DNA from 4 places in the Streptomyces sp. NPDC002564 genome. Region 1 is predicted to be linked to each of the others. Evidence: riboswitches for the same ligand, from Rfam matches in the RefSeq annotation. Region 1 holds a riboswitch; each other region holds the start of a gene.
What was found. A riboswitch is a leader RNA that binds a small molecule or an ion and turns the genes downstream of it on or off. The one in region 1 is predicted to bind thiamine pyrophosphate.
Positions count from the first base shown of each region.

Region 2: another riboswitch for thiamine pyrophosphate. It lies ahead of thiM (hydroxyethylthiazole kinase); the one in region 1 lies ahead of thiC (phosphomethylpyrimidine synthase ThiC).
Region 3: another riboswitch for thiamine pyrophosphate. It lies ahead of thiO (glycine oxidase ThiO); the one in region 1 lies ahead of thiC (phosphomethylpyrimidine synthase ThiC).
Region 4: another riboswitch for thiamine pyrophosphate. It lies ahead of ACFYXE_RS06445 (thiamine ABC transporter substrate binding subunit); the one in region 1 lies ahead of thiC (phosphomethylpyrimidine synthase ThiC).

Region 1 is NZ_JBIARE010000004.1:561,069-565,967, reverse strand. It holds gene ACFYXE_RS17840 (metallophosphoesterase) at 1-298, shown strand, start outside; gene ACFYXE_RS17835 (hypothetical protein) at 479-1,372, shown strand; gene thiC (phosphomethylpyrimidine synthase ThiC) at 1,473-3,260, opposite strand; TPP riboswitch at 3,253-3,412, opposite strand; gene ACFYXE_RS17825 (YibE/F family protein) at 3,484-4,899, shown strand, end outside.
Region 2 is NZ_JBIARE010000023.1:25,899-30,797, forward strand. It holds gene ACFYXE_RS37860 (ScbA/BarX family gamma-butyrolactone biosynthesis protein) at 577-1,560, shown strand; TPP riboswitch at 2,422-2,547, shown strand; gene thiM (hydroxyethylthiazole kinase) at 2,541-3,371, shown strand; gene thiE (thiamine phosphate synthase) at 3,731-4,369, shown strand; gene thiD (bifunctional hydroxymethylpyrimidine kinase/phosphomethylpyrimidine kinase) at 4,366-4,899, shown strand, end outside.
Region 3 is NZ_JBIARE010000003.1:53,920-58,818, reverse strand. It holds gene ACFYXE_RS11825 (thiazole synthase) at 1-448, opposite strand, end outside; gene thiS (sulfur carrier protein ThiS) at 454-678, opposite strand; gene thiO (glycine oxidase ThiO) at 675-1,895, opposite strand; TPP riboswitch at 1,893-2,006, opposite strand; gene ACFYXE_RS11810 (NAD(P)/FAD-dependent oxidoreductase) at 2,209-3,372, shown strand; gene ACFYXE_RS11805 (Rv2175c family DNA-binding protein) at 3,441-3,806, shown strand; gene thiE (thiamine phosphate synthase) at 3,899-4,558, shown strand; gene metF (methylenetetrahydrofolate reductase [NAD(P)H]) at 4,683-4,899, shown strand, end outside.
Region 4 is NZ_JBIARE010000001.1:1,399,813-1,404,711, forward strand. It holds gene frr (ribosome recycling factor) at 1-156, shown strand, start outside; gene ACFYXE_RS06435 (phosphatidate cytidylyltransferase) at 189-1,298, shown strand; gene rlmN (23S rRNA (adenine(2503)-C(2))-methyltransferase RlmN) at 1,395-2,501, shown strand; TPP riboswitch at 2,535-2,651, shown strand; gene ACFYXE_RS06445 (thiamine ABC transporter substrate binding subunit) at 2,727-3,812, shown strand; gene ACFYXE_RS06450 (ABC transporter permease) at 3,788-4,899, shown strand, end outside.

The sequences.
Region 1 (4,899 bases):
CGCCGACGAGTGCTGGGACCTCTTCCGCAAGTTCACCAAGCGTTTCGCCTTCCGCGACGAGTCCGGCCCCTCGGCCGTGCGCGAACTCCTGGACATGTACGGCGGCTCACGCATCGTCCATGGTCACAGCCCCATCCCCTACCTCCTGGGCGACGTCGGCTCGGAGGACGAGTCGGACGGCGGCGGCCCCGTCATCGAGGGCCCGCACGTCTACGCGGACGGGCTCGCCATCGCCATGGACGGCGGCGTGACCATGGCCGGAAAGCTGCTGGTCCGTCAACTTCCCCTGAGTATCTGAACGTTATCCGGGCAGGCGCCCCTCTACACGATCACGCTGGCCAGGGGGGCAATTTCCGGAAACCCCCTGTCACCGCGCGCGGTCACGGCTCTACCATCGGCTTATCCGTAGCAGGCTCCCCTCCGTTTCTGCCCAACGGCTCACAGTCATGCGAGCCTCAGCCCTACGGAGCATCGGGGGATGCACATGAACAGCGCTCCACACCTGCTCAATGAGGACCGCCCCGAGTACGAGCGGATCCTCGACGAGGCGCTGCGCACCGCACCTGACCGTCCGGAACTCGCCGCAGTGGGCCAGCGGCTCAATCCCGAACAACTGCGCACCATGGCCCTGAGCGCGACAGCACTGATCACGGCCGCGGCAGCGGCCGAGTACGCGCACTACGTGAAGGTTCGCGAGGAGTTGCGCGAACCTCGACCGACCTCCACATCGATCCACGAAGGGAACGGACAGAGCGCCGCGGAGTCGGGCTCCGGCGGCCTGGGCCTCGCCACCGCGATGGGCGAGGTCGCCGAACCGGCGGCGGCGGGAGCCGGGGCGATCGCCGTCGTCGCGGTCCTCGCACCCGTCCTCGCGGGGACGGCCGCCGCGATCTTCCTGCTCGTCGGCTACATCCTGAAAATGCTCACCCCCGAGCCCGCCTTCGCGGACACCCTGCTCACCGCGGGATGGCTGTTCGGCGCGCTCACCGCCGGGGGCATCCTGGTCGCCGCGGTCGGTCTGCTCCTGACCGCCCTGCGCAACGGCTCCACCTCGCTCCAGGCCGGACTGCACGGCGAACGGCACGAGGAGGTGTCCCGTGCCAGGGAGGACTGGGGCCGGGCGCTCCTCGAGCGGGGCGTCGTGCCGTTCCTGCGGGAAGCCCTGACGGACCCGGGCACGGCCCCCGCCGTGCGCAAGCCGTCGACGGATCCCGGGAGCTCCACGGGAGGCGGCCGCATGCCGCAACTCGGCTATCACCGGCCGGGGTTCAGCAGCCCGGACGGCGGCCGGACCGCCGGTCCCCGCCCGAGCTACTCGCGCCCCGACTTCTCCAGCCCGGATTTCGGCGGGCCCGACCACAAACCGGAGTAAGGCGACCGGGGCCGGGCGGCCGGGGCCATGAGGGCTCGACAGCGCCGGTGGGCGCCGCCGCGGGCGAGCGGCGGCGCGCACCGGACCGGTCAGGGACGGGTCAGTCGGCGATCGGCAGATAGACGCGGTTGCCGGCCGCCGCGAACTCCTTGGACTTCTGTTCCATGCCCGCCTCGATGTCGTCGACGGCGAGATCACCGCCGTGCTCACGGCGGATGTCCTGGGAGATCTTCATCGAGCAGAACTTCGGCCCGCACATCGAGCAGAAGTGCGCCGTCTTCGCGGGCTCGGCCGGCAGCGTCTCGTCGTGGAACTCCCGTGCCGTGACCGGGTCGAGGGCCAGGTTGAACTGGTCCTCCCAGCGGAACTCGAAGCGCGCGTCCGAGAGCGCGTCGTCCCAGTCCTGCGCGCCCGGATGCCCCTTGGCGAGGTCGGCCGCGTGCGCCGCGATCTTGTACGTGATGACGCCGGTCTTCACGTCGTCGCGGTTGGGCAGGCCCAGGTGCTCCTTGGGCGTGACGTAGCAGAGCATCGCCGTGCCCCACCAGCCGATCATCGCGGCGCCGATGCCGGAGGTGATGTGGTCGTAGGCGGGGGCGATGTCCGTGGTCAGCGGGCCGAGCGTGTAGAACGGCGCCTCCTCGCAGATCTCCTGCTGGAGGTCGATGTTCTCCTTGATCTTGTGCATCGGGACGTGTCCCGGGCCCTCGATCATCGTCTGGACGCCGTGGCGCTTGGCGATCGTGTTGAGCTCGCCCAGGGTGCGCAGCTCGGCGAACTGCGCCTCGTCGTTGGCGTCCGCGATCGAGCCGGGCCGCAGGCCGTCGCCGAGCGAGTACGTCACGTCGTAGGCGGCGAGGATCTCGCAGAGCTCCTCGAAGTGCTCGTAGAGGAAGCTCTCCTTGTGGTGCGCGAGGCACCAGGCGGCCATGATCGAACCGCCGCGCGAGACGATGCCGGTCTTGCGGCGCGCGGTGAGCGGGACGTACGGCAGGCGCACGCCCGCGTGCACCGTCATGTAGTCGACGCCCTGCTCGGCCTGCTCGATGACCGTGTCCTTGTAGATCTCCCAGGTCAGCTCCTCGGCCCGGCCGTCGACCTTCTCCAGGGCCTGGTAGAGCGGAACGGTCCCGATCGGCACGGGGGAGTTGCGCAGCACCCACTCGCGGGTGGTGTGGATGTTGCGGCCGGTGGAGAGGTCCATGACCGTGTCGGCGCCCCACCGGGTCGCCCAGGTCATCTTGTCGACCTCCTCCTCGATGGAGGAGGTGACCGCGGAGTTGCCGATGTTGGCGTTGACCTTCACCAGGAACTTCTTGCCGATGATCATCGGCTCGATCTCCGGGTGGTTCACGTTGGCGGGGATCACCGCGCGGCCCGCGGCGACCTCCGCGCGCACGACCTCGGGGTCGAGGTTCTCGCGGATCCCGATGAACTCCATCTCGGGCGTGATCTCGCCGCGGCGGGCGTACGCGAGCTGCGTGACCGTCTGACCTGCCCTGGCCCGGCGCGGCTGGCGGGGACGGCCGGGGAAGACCGCGTCCAGGTTCTTCAGGCCGCCGCGCGGCGAGGTGTGCTTGATGCCGTCGTCCTCGGGGCGGGGCGGGCGGCCCGGGTACTCCTCGGTGTCGCCCCGGGCGATGATCCAGTTCTCCCGCAGCGGCGCGAGGCCGCGGCGGACGTCGGTCTCAGCCGACGGGTCGGTGTACGGACCTGACGTGTCGTACAGGGTCACGGACTTGCCGTTGGTGAGGTGCACCTGACGGACCGGCACGCGCAGGTCGGGGCGCGAGCCCTCGACGTACGCCTTGTGCCAGCCGATGGACTTCCCGGCCTCGTCGCTCTGGTTCCGCGTCGAGGCAGGCGTGCGTGCGTCCGATGTGGTCATGAGACCTACTCCCTACGCCGGCATTACCCGGTAACAGGTTCGGCGGTCGACGCAGCGGATCCCGTACGGCTCGTGCACGACTCGTTCGTGCCGATGTGTACGGAGGTCAGCGCCCTCTCAGCCCGGTGCTCCGAGCTCCCGCGATTGCAAAGGTGGCTCCACGCTAGCGTCATGTCGGGCGCGCTGAACAGAGGGCCCTCCCCGTTCTTGCGATGATCGGGCAGTGACCACCACTGAGCCGCCGCCCCCGCCGCCCTCCGGCCCGCCGTCCCGCCCGCCCGGCCCCAGGCCCCCTTCGCCCGGCAACGGCCCGGGCGGAAACGGCCCCGGACCCGGCGGGCACGGGCCCGGCGGGCACGGGCCCGGCGGGGACGGTCATGGCGGCCACGACGGGCATGGCGGGGACGGCTCCGGGGGCCAGGGCCACGGCGGACACGGGCACGGTGGCCACGGCGGGCACGGGCACTCGCACAGTCACGGTCCGGCGGCGCCCGTCTCGAAGCACCTGCGCAAGGTCATCGCCGCCGTCCTGATCCCCTTCGCCACCGCGGTCGTCGTCGGACTGATGGTGCTGTGGCCGGGTGGCACGCCGAGCCACGAACGCACCGGCGTCGGCTTCGACCGGCAGATGCAGTCCGCGAAGGTCACCAAGGTGCAAGAACTGCCCTGCAAGGACCTCAACCCCTCGCAGACCCCGCCGAACGGCGACACCTCCACGCCCGAGGGCCAGTCCGCGCAGTCCCGGGCATCGGGCACCTGCAAGAAGGCGACGGTCGAGGTGTCCAGCGGCAAGGACGAGGGCCGCACCTTCGTCGAGATCATCCAGCCGGACTCCCCCCGTCAACTCAGCCAGGGCCAGCAGGTGGTGGTCGCCTACGAGCCCAAGGCGCCCGAGGGGCTGCAGTACTCGGTCACCGACGTGAACCGCAAGATCCCGATGGCGCTGCTCGCCGGCATCTTCGCGCTCGCCGTCGTCGTGGTGGGGCGGCTGCGCGGTCTGATGGCCCTGGTCGCACTCGCCATCAGCTTCATGGTGCTCACCTTCTTCATCCTGCCGGCGATCCTCCAGGGCTCGAACCCGCTGGTGGTGGCGGTGATCGGGGCGAGCGCCATCATGCTCATCGCGCTCTATCTCTGCCACGGGCTCACGGCCCGCACCTCGGTCGCGGTCCTCGGCACCCTCATCTCCCTCCTGCTCATCGGGCTGCTCGGCTCGCTGTTCATCGGCTGGGCCGCACTGACCGGCAACACGGACGACAACACCGGTCTCATCCATGGCCTGTATCCGTCCATCGACATGAGCGGCCTGCTGCTCGCGGGCGTCATCATCGGCTCGCTCGGCGTGCTCGACGACGTGACGGTCACCCAGACCTCCGCGGTCTGGGAACTGCATCAGGCCAACCCGACGATGGGCTGGCGCGGCCTGTACCGGGCGGGCATCCGCATCGGCCGCGACCACATCGCCTCGGTCGTCAACACCCTCGTCCTCGCCTACGCGGGCGCCGCGCTGCCCCTGTTGCTGCTCTTCTCCATCGCGCAGTCCAGCGTCGGGACGGTGGCCAACAGCGAGCTGGTCGCCGAGGAGATCGTGCGCACCCTCATCGGCTCGATCGGCCTGGTCGCCTCGGTGCCGGTGACG
Region 2 (4,899 bases), on a different contig from region 1:
CACGGATTCCCCCTGACGGGCTCTATCCAGCAGGCTCAGCCCGGACTCTCCGGAACAGCCGAACCGTCCGGTCCGCCCAGACGGCGCGAAAGCATAACAAGGGAACCGGCCGCCCGGTTTCCACCCGATAAACGGACGGAATAATTCCCCTTAACTCCCGGAACCTCGCCCCGCCCCCACCAGGAACGCAACTACCCAGCGTCACAAAAACCGGGAAACCATCCGAGATCCTTTTCCCTCAGAGCGCCGCATGTAATCACCACCGGCCCTTGAAAAGGAAACCGGTGGGTATGTATGTTATGGCCTCACTTTCATTCACCTCCGGGGGAGAGGTTCATGAGCAGTCTTGTACTGCCCCAGTCGAAAGACGTTCCGGGCATCCACACCAGCCACATCGCGCACAACGCGTCCACCACGTACAACGCGCACGGTGCGCACTCCGCGACCGCCGCCGGCCACTCGGCTCACACCGTGCCCGCCGCGAACGGCACCGCCGTCAGCGCCGCCACACAAGCACCGGCAGCCACCCAAGCGCCCACAAGCGCACAAACACCCGCGGCACCTGCCGTGCCTGCCGTGCCTGCAGCACCCACAGCACCTGCCGCGACGGGCTCCGCAGCCGCGGCCACCGCGCCCGCGAACGCGCCCACCGCGGGTGCGTCCCGCCTCACCACCACCGTGCCGCGCGAGTACGTCCACCGCGCCGCCCTGGCCGAGGTCTTCCTGACGTCGAGCGAGAAGACCGGCGAGGACACGTACACCCTCACCGGCCAATGGCCCCGCGCCCACACCTTCTTCACCACCGCCGACGGGCGCAGCCACGATCACCTGCAGGCCTGCGAGACGCTCCGCCAGACCGGGATCTACCTGGCGCACGCGCAGCACGCCATCCCGCTGGGACACCACTTCGTCATGCAGGACATGACGGTGACCACGCACCCCGAGCACCTCGACATCGCCAACACCCCCACCGACCTCACCCTGTACGCCACCCTCACCGTGCCCCGCCGTGGCACCTTCACCATCGACCTCGTCATCAACTGCGGCACGCGCACCCTCGCCATCGGGCGCGGGCACTTCACCTGCCTCTCCCCCGCCGCCTACAAGCGCCTTCGCGCCGGCGGCGCCCCCACTTCCCAGGCTTCGGGCCCCGCTCTCCCGTACGTCCCGACCCACCAGGATCCCGCGGTCTTCGGCCGCAATCTGTCCCACGACCTCGTCCTCGCGCCCGCCCACCAGCCCCACACCTGGCGCCTGAACGCCGATCCCCGCCACGCCATCCTGTTCGACCACGACGGCGATCACATCCCCGGCATGGTCCTCATCGAGGCGGCCCGGCAGAGTGCGCACCCTCACCTCCCGCCGAACGCCATCCCCACGCACACCCACACCGAGTTCCACCGCTATGTGGAACTCACCACTCCCTGCTACATCACGACCACCCCTCAGCCCCAAGACCCCACCCAGCCCCACAGCTACACCTTCCATGTCACGGGTCACCAGAACAACCAGCCCACGTTCACCACCTACCTCACAGCCACCACCCACCCCACCCCCTGATCTGGCCGGGCCCGGCTCTCTCCACCCGGGGCGACCCGCTCGGCCGGGCCCTCACCTACTCCTAGGACGCTTCAGCGCACTGCCGGGGTGAGCAGGACAGGAGAAAGGACCGAGCGGCATCCCCGAAGAGTCAATACGGAGAAGCCGAGAGGCGGCGACGGGGCGGCTGTAGATTCGACCAGGCAGACTGACGGAATTGAGCTCGACCGCGCTTCCGTCGCCGTGGGCGAAGAACAGCCTCCCGCCGGAGAGGGCGTTCCGTTTCGCCGGGCCCGAAAGGGCGAGTTCGCCAATGCAACCCTTTTCATCGAAAGTTGCACCGGAGGCGGGAATTCCGGATGTCGAGGGAATCGAATCATCCGCTACGACTCGCCACGAACCGCCATCGTTCCGCATGCAGGTTTCCGGAGCGACAGCACGCCGAAAAACGGACTGCGCCGACGCGAAGTGACACCGTGAGCAACAGCAAAAAGGGAGAGACGACGGACGTCGGCTGAGTCGACGTCGAGTCGAGCGGTCACCGGCTGAGCGCGCGCATTCTGGCCGCTCAGCCGGTTCTTGTATTTCTTGTCAGTAATAAGTGATCACCGGCACCTCCGCACAAGGGCGAGGCACGGGGGGCGCTTCCGCCTGCCCCGACTCCAGTCACCTCCGACACGCCAACGCTTCCGAAGGGCCAACACCTCCAACAGGCCAACCCTCCGGCCCACCACCGGGAACACCTGGCCGAAGCGATGCGGACAGGTCGGTCCCTGGTGGCCAAAAAGGAACCCTTCAGCCAGTTCCGCCGAAACACCTCCCTGTCGTTCCGCCGGTCACCCCCGAGGGCGAACTCCTGTTCCCGAGGGAGGTACATTGCGTAGCGACCACCGCGGGAGCTCGGGAGTAGCCGGGCTGAGAGGGCGGACGGGACTTGCTCCCCTTGCCGCCGACCGCATGAACCTGGACCGGGTAATGCCGGCGTAGGAAGGGTGTTGACCATGGATCCTGCCTCCGTACCTGCTGAGCACGGCACCGCCGTGTCCCGTGAGGCCGTGGGGGACGTGATCGCGTCTCTGCGAACCGCGGCACCGCTGGTGCACTGTCTGACCAACGTAGTGGTGTCGCAGTTCACCGCGAACGTGCTGCTCGCGGTGGGTGCCGCTCCGGCGATGGTGCACAGCGCCGAGGAGGCCGGCGCGTTGGCCCGGGTGGCCGGGGGCGTCCTGGTCAACCTGGGGACGGTGACGTCCGTGACCGCGGAGGCGATGCGCGTCGCCGTCAAGGAGGCGGCCGGGGCCGGGCGGCCGTGGGTCCTCGACCCGGTGGCGGTCGGGCCGCTGCCCTGGCGCACCGGGCTCGCCCACGAACTGCTCGAGAGCGCACCGCCGGCGGTCGTACGCGGCAACGCTTCCGAGATCCTGGCCCTGGACGGCGGCACGGGCGGGCGCGGCGTGGACAGTACGGACGTGCCCGAGGCCGCGCTGGCCGCGGCCGACGCACTGGCCCGGCGCTACGGCTGCGTGGTCGCGGTCAGCGGCCCGGTGGATGTCCTCACGGACGGGACGCGGGTGGTGCGTCTGGCCAACGGGCACCCGCTGTTGCCCTTGGTCACGGGAACGGGCTGTTCACTGGGCGCTCTGGTGGCCGCCTGCACGGCCGTCACCGATGACGCGCTGCTGGCCGCCACTGCCGCGACCGGCCTGCTCACCGTGGCCGCGGAGGATGCCGCCATCCGCTCTGCGGGGCCCGGCACGTTCGCGGTCGCCCTCATCGACGCGCTGCACCAGCTCGCGCCCGACCGGCTCGCCGAGGGTCTCAACTTGCGCTGAGCGTGCGCGTATTGCGGGGGCCGTGGTGGGCCGTGGCCTGGAATCCACCCGCTGAACGGCCCCCTCCCGCCCGGGGGGCGACCCCAACACCAAGTATGGCCGCCTTCGCCTCTCCGCGCTCCCGCCTGTGGATAACTCACACCCCTTGCCTCACAAGGCACTCCCTCCTCCCCTGCATCTCTCCCCTTCACCCCTGCACCCCTCCCCCACTTCCTACTTCCTGCCTCCTGCCTCCTGCCTCCTGCCTCCTGCCTCCTGCCTCCTGCCTCCTGCCTCCTGCAACCGTCCCCTGCCATCCGTCCCCTGCCCGATGCGTTTCCCACGGCCCTCCCCGGCCGGGAGCCTCCAAGGACCCACCCATGCGACCTCCTCTCGACCTGTCCCTGTATCTCGTCACCGACACCCGGCTCTGCGGTGACCGCGGTGTCGCCGCCACCGTGGCGGCCGCTGTTCAAGGGGGCGTCACCACCGTCCAGTTGCGTGATCCGGACGCGGACGCCCGTGCGTTGTTCCAGCTCGGCCGGGCGATCCAGGACGTACTCGCGGGCACCGGTGTCCCTTTGATCGTCAATGATCGCCTCGACGTCGCGGTCTGGTTGGACGCGGACGGCGTCCACCTCGGGCAGCGGGACGTGTCCCCCGAGACCGCGCGGCGCCAGCTCGGTCCAGGTGCGTACGTCGGCCTGTCCGTCAGCCGTCCCGAGCAGCTGGCGCATGTGCCGGATGCCGTCGACCACCTCGGGGTGGGTCCGGTGTTCCCGCAGTCCACCAAGCCGGACGCGGACACCCCGCTCGGCCTGGACGGGCTGGCCCGGATCGTCCGGGAGAGCCCGCTGCCCTGCGTGGCCATCGGCGGGATCGGCGTGTCCGAGGCCGCCGTGGTCAGGCGAAGCGGCGCGGCCGGCATCGCTGTCGTCAGCGCGGTCTGCGGGCAGCCCGACCCCGAGACCGCGGCCCATTCCCTCGTCCGCACCCTGCGACCGGAGGTCTCCGCGTGACCAGTCCGCCCATCGCCCTCACCATTGCCGCGAGCGACCCGTCCGGCGGCGCCGGGATCCAGGCCGACCTGAAGGCGTTCTCCGCCAACGGGGCCTACGGAACGGCAGTTCTGACCGCCCTCACCGCGCAGAACACCCAAGGCGTCACCGGCATCCACACCGTCCCCCCGGCGTTCGTGACCGAGCAGATCGACACGCTGTTCGCCGACGTCCCGGTGGACGCCGTCAAGATCGGAATGCTGGCCGACGCCGCCATCGCCGAAGCCGTCGCGGACGCCCTTGAGCGGCATCGGCCCCGGTACGTCGTCCTCGACCCCGTCATGGTCTCGACCAGCGGTCACCGCCTCCTCGAGGCCGACGCGGTGACGGTGGTGCGCGACCGTCTCCTGCCCCTCGCGGACCTCATCACCCCGAATCTCCCCGAGGCCGGCGACCTGCTCGGCGCCGCCGCCGCGGAGAACCGCGCCGAGGCCGTCGAGCAGGCCCGGGCACTCCTCAAGACCGGCACCCGGCGCGTCCTGCTCAAGGGC
Region 3 (4,899 bases), on a different contig from region 1:
CGGCGCAGCCCACGTCCTCCAGCTTCCGGGCGACGACCGGGTCGTCGTTCGTGTACGGCAGGACGGTGAAGCCGTCGTCGACCAGGATCTCGGCGGCGTCCAGGAGCTCCACCGGATCGGGCAGCAGGGTGCGCTCGTCGGCGATCACCTCCAGCTTCACCAGGTCGGTGCCGAGCGCCTCGCGCGCGAGGCGGGCGGTCAGGACCGCCTCGCCCGCCGTGAAACAGCCCGCCGTGTTGGGCAGTACGCGGATGCCGAGCCGGTCCAGCACGGAGAGCACCGAACCCTGCACGCCCGGGTCGAGGCGGCGCATCGCGACCGTGGTCAGCTCGGTGCCGGACGCGACGAGGGAACGTTCGAGGACGTCGAGGCTCGGCGCCCCGCCCGTGCCCATGATCAGGCGCGAGGAGAAGGTGAGGTCACCGAGGACGAAGGGGTCGTCTGCCATGGTCTTCAGCCTCCCTGGACGGCGGTGAGCACTTCGACGCGGTCGCCGTCGGCGAGGGCGGTGGCGGGCCACTGCGCGCGCGGGACGACGGTTTCGTTGACGGCGGCGGCGACACCGGAGTGCGCCGTGGACAGGGTGGCGACGAGGGCGTCGAGCGTGGTGCCCGGGGCGACCTCGCGCTCCTCGCCGTTGACGGAGACGCGGACGGATACGGCGGAAGGCGTGCTCATGCGGGCTGCTCCGTGAAGGGCTGCGTGCGGGTCGGGAAGGGCGGGAAGCGCGGGAGGGGGGAGGCGTCGTCGAAGCGGCGCGGGGTGAAGGGGAGCGCCTCGTCGGGCAGCTCGCCGGTGGTCAGGGCGTGCGCCATGACGTCACCCGTGACGGGCGTCAGCAGGACGCCGTTGCGGTAGTGCCCGGTGGCCAGCTGGAGCCCGGCGAGCCGGGTCGGGCCGAGCAGCGGGGCGTTGTCGGGGGAGGCGGGGCGCAGGCCCGCGCGGGTCTCGGTGAGCGGCAGCTCGGTGATGCCGGGCACCAGCTCGTGCGCGTCCCGCAGCAGCTCGTACACGCCGCCCGCGGTGACCGTGGTGTCCCAGCCGAGCTCCTCGCTGGTGGCGCCGACGACGAGCTCGCCGTTCTCGCGCGGGACGAGGTAGACGTGGCTGCCGCGCACCACGGCCCGCACGGTGCGGCTCAGGAACGGGGCGTACGCCTTCGGCACGGTCAGCCGCAGCACCTGCCCCTTCACCGGGCGTACCGGCGGCAGGACGTCGGCGGGGACGCCGGCCAGCCGCCCGCTGAGGCTGCCCGCCGCGAGCAGGGTCTGCCCCGCGCCGAGCGCGGTGCCGTCCGCGAGGACGACGCCGTGCGCCCGGTCGCCGGAGACCGTCAGGCGCTCCGCCCACGCGCGGTGGAAGGCGACGCCGGCCCGCTCGCAGGCCACCACGAGGGCCGCCGCGAGCCTGCGCGGGTCGACCTGGTGGTCGCCGTCGACCCGCAGCCCGCCGCGCACGCCCGGCGCGAGCATCGGCTCCAGGCGACGGCACTCGCGGCCGCTCAGCCACTCGGACTCGAGCCCCGAACGGCGCTGCAGGGCGTGCAGTTCGCGCAGATGCGCGCGGTCGTCGGAGTCGAGCGCCACGGCGAGGGTGCCGCAGGCGCGATGGCCGAGGTCGTGGCCGCTCGCCCCGGTCAGCTCGGCGACGAAGTCGGGATAGCGGCGGGCGGACGCCAGGTTGAGGCCCAGCAACGTCTCCTCGCCGTAGTGCAGTTCGGTGACGGCGGCCAGCATGCCCGCCGCGACTTGGGCGGCCCCGCCGCCCGGTTCGGGGTCCACGACCGCGACGGAGAGTCCGCGCTGGGCGGCCCGCCAGGCCGAGACCAGGCCGATGATGCCGCCCCCGACGACGAGGACGTCGGTCGTGGCGGCGGATGTCGTCCGTGAATGCATGGGCGTCCAGCCCCTCCCTTCGCCGGCATGACCCGGATCAGGTTCGTACGGTCGGAGGCCGTCCCAGCCTCCCTCTCAGCCCGGTGCGTCCGGGCTCCCGCGAGTGCTCTGCAGCGGCCACCCTAGCCCGTCGCTTCGCGTGGCAGTAGGGGAGCTGTCCGGGTATGAGCAGTGACGGTGTGTCAGAGATCTCCTCGTCCCCATCGGGGACCGCCCCGGCCCGCCGCCCTAGAGTGATCGGGTGAGCGAGCAGCGGAAGCAGACCGGAAAGCCGCCGCAGGCGGAACGGCACGTCGTCATCGTCGGTGCGGGGATGGCCGGGGTGCAGACCGCGGTGGCCCTGCGCGAACAGGGGTTCGCGGGGACGGTCACCCTCGTCGGCGCGGAGCCGCACCAGCCCTACGACAGGCCGCCGCTGTCCAAGGCGGTGCTGCTCGGCAAGGCGGAAGGATCCGCCTTCGACATCGACTTCGCGGCGCTCGGCATCGACCTCGACCTGGGCCGCGAGGTCACCGGAGTGCGCCCCGCCGACCACGAACTGGACACCGCCGCGGGCCCCCTGGCCTACGACGTCCTGGTCCTGGCGACCGGCGCCGAGCCGGTCCGGCTGCCCGGCACCGAGGGCGTGCCCGGCGTCCACCTCCTGCGCACCCTGGACGACGCCGAGCGGCTGCGCCCGGTCCTCGCCGAACAGCGGGACGTGGTGGTCGTGGGGGCGGGCTGGATCGGCGCGGAGTTCGCGACCGCCGCACGGGAGGCGGGCTGTTCCGTCACCGTGGTCGAGGCCGCCGCGCGACCGCTCGCCGGGGCGCTGCCCGAGGAGGTCGCGGCGCCCATGGCCGACTGGTACGCGGACTCCGGGGCGGTGCTGCGCACCCACGCGCGCGTGGAGCGCGTCGAGCCGGGCGCGGTGCTCCTCACCGACGGGAGCAGGCTGCCCGCGGACGCGGTGCTCGTCGGCATCGGGGCGCGGCCCGCGACGGCCTGGCTGACCGGCTCCGGCATCGAGCTCGGCGCCCACCGCGAGGTCGTCACCGACGAGGGCCTGCGCACCTCGGCCCCCGACGTCTACGCGGTCGGCGACTGCTCCTCCTTCCCGTCCGGGCGGTACGGGGAGCGCCTGCTCGTCCACCACTGGGACAACGCCCTCCAGGGCCCGCGCACGGTCGCGGCGAACGTCATCGGCGAGACCCCGGCGGCGTACGACCCCGTGCCCTACTTCTGGTCGGAGCAGTTCGGCCGCTTCGTGCAGTACGCGGGCCATCACGCCGGGGCCGACGCGACGGTGTGGCGCGGCGACCCCACGGGAATGGCCTGGTCGGTGTGCTGGCTGCGGGAGGGCGCGCTGGTCGCGGTCCTCGCGGTGGGCCGGCCCCGGGACCTGGCCCAGGGGCGCAAGCTGATCGAGGCGGGCGCCCGCCTCGATCCGGCCCTGGCGGCGGACGCCTCGGTTCCGCTGAAGAAGGCGTCCCTGTAGCGGGTCGGTGCGGAGGGTGGCCCTCACCGCCCGGCACGGTCCCCCCGGCCGGGGATACGCTGGAGCGCGTGACCGAGATTGACGCAAAGACTGATGCTCTCGTACCCGACTGGCTGCACCTCCCCGACATCGCGGACATGCTCGATGTCGAGGTGACCCGTGTGCGCCAGCTGGTCAAGGAGGGCCAGCTGATCGCCGTGCGCCGGGGTGAGAACCGGGCGCTCCAGGTGCCGGCCGCCTTCATCGACGGCGACAAGGTCGTCAAGGGCCTGGTCGGCACCTTGACGCTCCTGAGGGACGACGGCTTCTCCGACGAGGAGATGCTGGAGTGGCTCTTCACCCCCGACTCGACCCTGCCCGGCACCCCCGCGCAGGCGCTGAGCGAGAATCGCGGCACGGAGGTGAAGCGCCGCGCCCAGGCGCTCGCCGTCTGAGCAGGCGCTCGACCGTCTGAACCGAACGACACCGTCCGGCGTACGGGCGCGCACGCGTGCCCGTACGCCACCGACAACGGGGGGACTTCTCCATGGCTGCCGCTGCCGCCGATCACCGTGACCGGCTCGCCGACGCCCGGCTCTATCTGTGCACGGACGCCCGCAAGCGCCAGGGGGACCTCCCGGAATTCCTCGACGCCGTCCTCGCGGGCGGTGTCGACATCGTGCAGCTGCGCGACAAGGGCATGGAGGCCGGTGAGGAGGTCGAGCACCTCCAGGTCTTCGCGGACGCCGCCCGGCGGCACGGCAAGCTGTTCGCGGTGAACGACCGCGCGGACGTCGCGCACGCCGTCGGCGCCGACGTGCTGCACCTGGGCCAGGGCGACCTGCCGGTCCCCGCGGCCCGCGCCGTCCTCGGCCCCGAGGTGCTGATCGGCCGCTCCACGCACGCCGAGTCCGAGGTCGCGGCGGCCGCCGCCCAGGACGGCGTGGACTACTTCTGCACGGGCCCGTGCTGGCCCACGCCCACCAAGCCGGGCCGGCACGCCCCGGGCCTCGACCTGGTGCGGTACACCGCCTCGCTCGGCACGGACCGCCCCTGGTTCGCCATCGGCGGCATCGACGCGGGCAACCTCGACGAGGTCCTGGCGGCCGGCGCGCGCCGCGTCGTCGTCGTGCGGGCGATCACCGAGGCCGACGACCCGGGCGCCGCGGCGGCGGACCTCGCCAAGCGGCTGCGTACCGCCGTCTGAGCAGGGAGCACGCCGGGGCGGGCGCCGGTCCGGGAGTGTCCGATCCGTGGACAACAAACCGGCAAACCGGCCAATTCTCCGCGGTCTGGTTGGGCGACCGCCACGGCCTGGCTAACCTGCCGGTATGGCCCTAGGCACAGCTTCGACCAGGTCCGACCGTGCGCGCACGGTACGAGACATGCTCGCGACCGGCAAAACGACATTTTCGTTCGAGTTCTCCGCCCCGAAGACCCCGAAGGGCGAGCGGAACCTCTGGAACGCGCTGCGCCGGGTCGAGGCGGTGGCCCCGGACTTCGTCTCCGTGACCTACGGCGCGGGCGGCTCGACGCGCACCGGCACGG
Region 4 (4,899 bases), on a different contig from region 1:
GCCAAGGAGGCCCTGGACAAGGCGATCAAGGACGGCGACATCGGCGAGGACGAGGGCCGTCGCGGCGAGAAGGAGCTCGACGACACCACCGCGAAGTACGTCGCCCAGGTGGACGAGCTGCTCAAGCACAAGGAAGCCGAGCTGCTCGAAGTCTGAGTCTCGAGTCCGAGGAATCAGGGAACCGATCCGTGAACGACTCTTCCTGGGGGGCGCCGCCCAGAGCCGGGTATTGGGGGCCGCCCGACCAGGGACCTGGTCAGGGGGCGCCCCCGGCAGGTCCCGCGTACGATGCGCAGGACGCGCTGTTTCCGTCTGAGACGCAGCCCATGCCCATCGTGCCCGACGTACCCGTCAACGGCGGAGACCAGGACGGCGACCGGGGGGCCACTCGGACGGGCGGCCCCCTGTTCCGTGACGAGCCTCCGCAGGAGCCCATGCCCAGCGCACCACAGCCGCAGCCCGCCCCGGCAGCACCGCAGAAGAAGAGCGCGGGCCGCGACCTCGGGGCGGCCATAGGGGTCGGTGTGGGACTCGGCGCGGTGATCATCGCGTCGCTGTTCATCGTCAAGGCCGTCTTCATCGGCGTCATAGCGGTCGCCGTCGTCGTCGGCCTCTGGGAGCTCACCTCCCGGCTCGACGAGCGCAAGGGCATCAAGGCGCCGCTCGTACCGCTCGCGGTGGGCGGCGCGGCGATGGTCGTCGCCGGGTACGTGCGCGGGACCGAGGGCGCCTGGGTCGCGATGGCCCTGACCGCGCTCGCGGTCCTCGTCTGGCGGATGACCGAGCCGCCCGACGGCTATCTGAAGGACGTCACGGCGGGGGTCTTCGCCGCCTTCTACGTCCCCTTCCTCGCGACCTTCGTCGCGCTGATGCTCACCGCGGACGACGGCCCGCAGCGGGTGCTCACCTTCCTGCTCCTGACCGTGGTCAGCGACACGGGTGCGTACGCGATCGGCTGGCGCTTCGGCAAGCACAAGCTGGCGCCGCGCATCAGCCCCGGCAAGACCCGCGAGGGCTTGGTCGGCGCGGTCACCTTCGCGATGGCCGCGGGCGCGCTGTGCATGGAGCTCCTCATCGACGGCGGCACGTGGTGGCAGGGCCTGCTCATCGGCCTCGCGGTCGCCGCGAGCGCCACGCTGGGCGACCTCGGCGAGTCGATGATCAAGCGGGACCTGGGCATCAAGGACATGGGCACGCTGCTGCCGGGCCACGGCGGCATCATGGACCGCCTGGACTCGCTGCTGCCGACGGCGCCCGTGGTGTGGCTGCTGCTGGTGGTGTTCGTCGGCTCCGGCTGATCTCCTACCGGTCCGACCTGCGTAAATGTAGGTGAGGGGCTCGTCGTCCACAGGGCGGCGAGCCCCTTGTCGTATGTCTGCGACACTGGAACGACCATGCCTGTACCCGGAGAACTCACTTTCGTCGCGCCCCGCGGTGCCAAGAAGCCCCCGCGGCATCTCGCCGACCTCACGCCCGCCGAGCGCAAGGAAGCCGTCGCCGCCATCGGCGAGAAGCCGTTCCGCGCCAAGCAGCTCTCGCAGCACTACTTCGCGCGGTACGCGCACGACCCGGCCGAGTGGACCGACATCCCCGCCGGTGCGCGCGAGAAGCTCCGTGAGGCGCTGCTGCCCGACCTGATGTCCGTGGTGCGGCACATCAGCTGTGACGACGACACGACCCGCAAGACGCTCTGGCGCCTCTTCGACGGGACGCTCGTCGAGTCCGTGCTGATGCGCTATCCCGACCGGGTCACCATGTGCATCAGCTCCCAGGCGGGCTGCGGCATGAACTGCCCGTTCTGCGCCACCGGACAGGCCGGCCTCGACCGGAACCTGTCGACGGGCGAGATCGTGCACCAGATCGTCGACGGCATGCGGGCGCTGCGCGACGGCGAGATCCCGGGCGGCCCGGCGCGGCTCTCGAACATCGTCTTCATGGGCATGGGCGAGCCGCTGGCCAACTACAACCGGGTGACCGGCGCGATCCGCCGCCTCACCGACCCCGAGCCGGACGGCCTCGGGCTCTCGCAGCGCGGCATCACGGTGTCGACGGTGGGCCTCGTGCCCGCCATCCACCGGTTCTCGGACGAGGGCTTCAAGTGCCGCCTCGCCATCTCGCTGCACGCGCCGGACGACGAGCTGCGCGACACCCTCGTCCCGGTGAACACGCGCTGGAAGGTGCGCGAGGTGCTGGACGCCGGCTGGGAGTACGCCGCCAAGTCGGGCCGTCGCCTCTCCATCGAGTACGCGCTCATCCGGGACATCAACGACCAGGCGTGGCGTGGCGACCGGCTCGGCCGGATGCTCAAGGGCAAGCCGGTGCACGTCAACCTCATCCCGCTGAACCCCACCCCGGGCTCGAAGTGGACGGCGTCGCGTCCCGAGGACGAGAAGGCGTTCGTGGAGGCCATCGCGGCGCACGGCGTGCCGGTCACCATCCGGGACACCCGCGGGCAGGAGATCGACGGAGCGTGCGGTCAGCTCGCCGCGGCCGAGAGGTAGTCTGGCGGGCGTACGCCTCGTACACACATCTGCATATTCCGACAGGGGAGCGCCACAGCGCTGAGAGTGCGGCACCTTGGACAGGTGGGCCGCAGACCCTCTGAACCTCGCCCAGGTCATTCTGGGTAGGAAGTTCGGTCATTACTCAAGCTGTTGCGCCCTGCCCGCGGCCGGCCGGCCGCGGGCAGGGCCGCGTCTCTTCCTGGTCACCCAGGAGGAAAACCAGTGGGCACCACCAAGAAGGTCTCGTTCACCGCCGTGGCGGTGGGCATCGGGCTCGTCGCGGTCTCCGCGTGCGGCGGCTCCGACAGCGGATCCGGGTCGTCCGACGCCAAGAGCGTGACGCTCGTCAGCCATGACTCCTTCAACGTCTCCAAGGACGTCCTGAAGGACTTCGAGAAGCGCTCCGGCTACACGGTCAAGGTCCTCAAGGACGGCGACGCGGGCGCCGCGGTGAACAAGGCGGTCCTCTCCGAGGACAACCCGCAGGGCGACGTCTTCTTCGGCGTCGACAACACGCTCCTCTCGCGCGCGCTCGACAACGGCCTCTTCCAGCCGTACGAGGTCAAGGGCGCGGACAAGATCAAGCCGGAGTTCCGGGCCGACGGGGACAGGCACCGGGTCACCCCCGTCGACAGCGGCGACATCTGCGTCAACTACGACAAGAAGTACTTCGCCGACAAGAAGCTGGCGCCGCCGAAGTCCTTCGACGACCTGGCCAGGCCCGCGTACAAGAACCTGCTGGTCACCGAGAACGCCTCGACCTCCTCGCCCGGTCTCGGGTTCCTGCTCGGCACCGCCGCGAAGTACGGCGACGGGGGCTGGCAGGGCTACTGGAAGAAGCTCAAGGCCAACGGCGTCAAGGTCGTCGACGGCTGGGAGCAGGCCTACAACGAGGAGTTCTCCGGCTCCTCCGGCGGCAAGAAGGCCAAGGGCGACCGCCCGCTCGTCGTCTCGTACGCCTCCTCGCCGCCCGTCGAGGTCCTCTACGCCAAGCCCCGGCCCAAGGAGGCGCCGACCGGCGTCGCGACCGGCACCTGCTTCCGCCAGGTCGAGTACGCGGGCCTGCTCAGCAACGCCGGGAACACCAAGGGCGGCAAGGCGCTCCTGGACTTCCTGGCCGGCAAGGAGTTCCAGGAGGACATGCCGCTGAACATGTTCGTGAACCCGGTGCTCGACGGCGCGAAGCTGCCCGGGCTGTTCACCGAGCACGGCGTGACGGTCGACAGGCCCGAGACCATGGACCCGAAGAAGATCGCCGACAACCGTGAGCCGTGGATCAAGTCGTGGACCTCGCTCGTACTGAAGTAGCGCCACGGAAGACGGGCGCCCGCCGGGGGAGCGCGGTGCGGCTCGGCCTGATGGCCGTGCCCGTCGCGTTCTTCGGGCTCTTCTTCGCCTATCCGGTCACGGCCATCGTCGCCCGCGGCCTGCACGTCGGCGGGGCCTGGCAGCTCGGGCGGATCACGGACGTCCTCGGGCAGTCCGACATCCGGCACGTGCTGTGGTTCACCACCTGGCAGGCGCTCGCGTCGACCGCGCTCACGCTGCTGATCGCGCTGCCCGGCGCGTACGTCTTCGCGCGCTTCGACTTCCCGGGCAAGCGGGTGCTGCGGGCCGTCGTCACGGTGCCGTTCGTGCTGCCGACGGTCGTCGTCGGGACCGCCTTCCTGGCGCTGATCGGGCGCGGCGGGCTCTTCGACGAGCTGTGGGGCGTGCGCCTGGACACCACGGTGTGGGCGATCCTGCTCGCGCACGTCTTCTTCAACTACGCGGTCGTCGTCCGCACCGTCGGCGGCCTCTGGGCGCAGCTCGACCCGCGCCAGGAGGAGGCCGCGCGGATGCTCGGCGCCTCGCGCTGGACGGCCTGGCGGACGGTGACGCTGCCCGCGCTCGGGCCCGCCGTCGCGGCCGCCGCGCTGATGGTCTTCCTCTTCACCTTCACCTCCTTCGGCGTCGTGCAGATCCTCGGCGGACCCGCGTACTCCACGCTGGAGGTGGAGATCTACCGGCAGACCGCCCAGCTCCTCGACCTGCCGACGGCCGCCGTCCTGACGATCGTGCAGTTCGCGGCGGTCGGGCTGATCCTGGCGATCCACGCGTGGACGGTCCGGCGCCGCGAGAGCGCGCTGAAGCTCGTCGACGCCTCGGCCGTGGCGCGCCGGCCGCGCGGCGCCGGTCAGTGGTCGCTGCTCGGGCTGGTCCTGGCGACGATCGTGCTGCTGATCCTGCTGCCGCTCGGCGTGCTCGTGCAGCGCTCCTTCGCCGGGCCCGACGGCTTCGGGCTCCTCTACTACAAGGAGCTGACCTCGGCGGACGGCGGCGCCTTCCTCGTGCCGCCGATCGAGGCCGTCGGGAACTCCCTGCAATACGCCGTCGTGGCCACGGTCATCGCGGT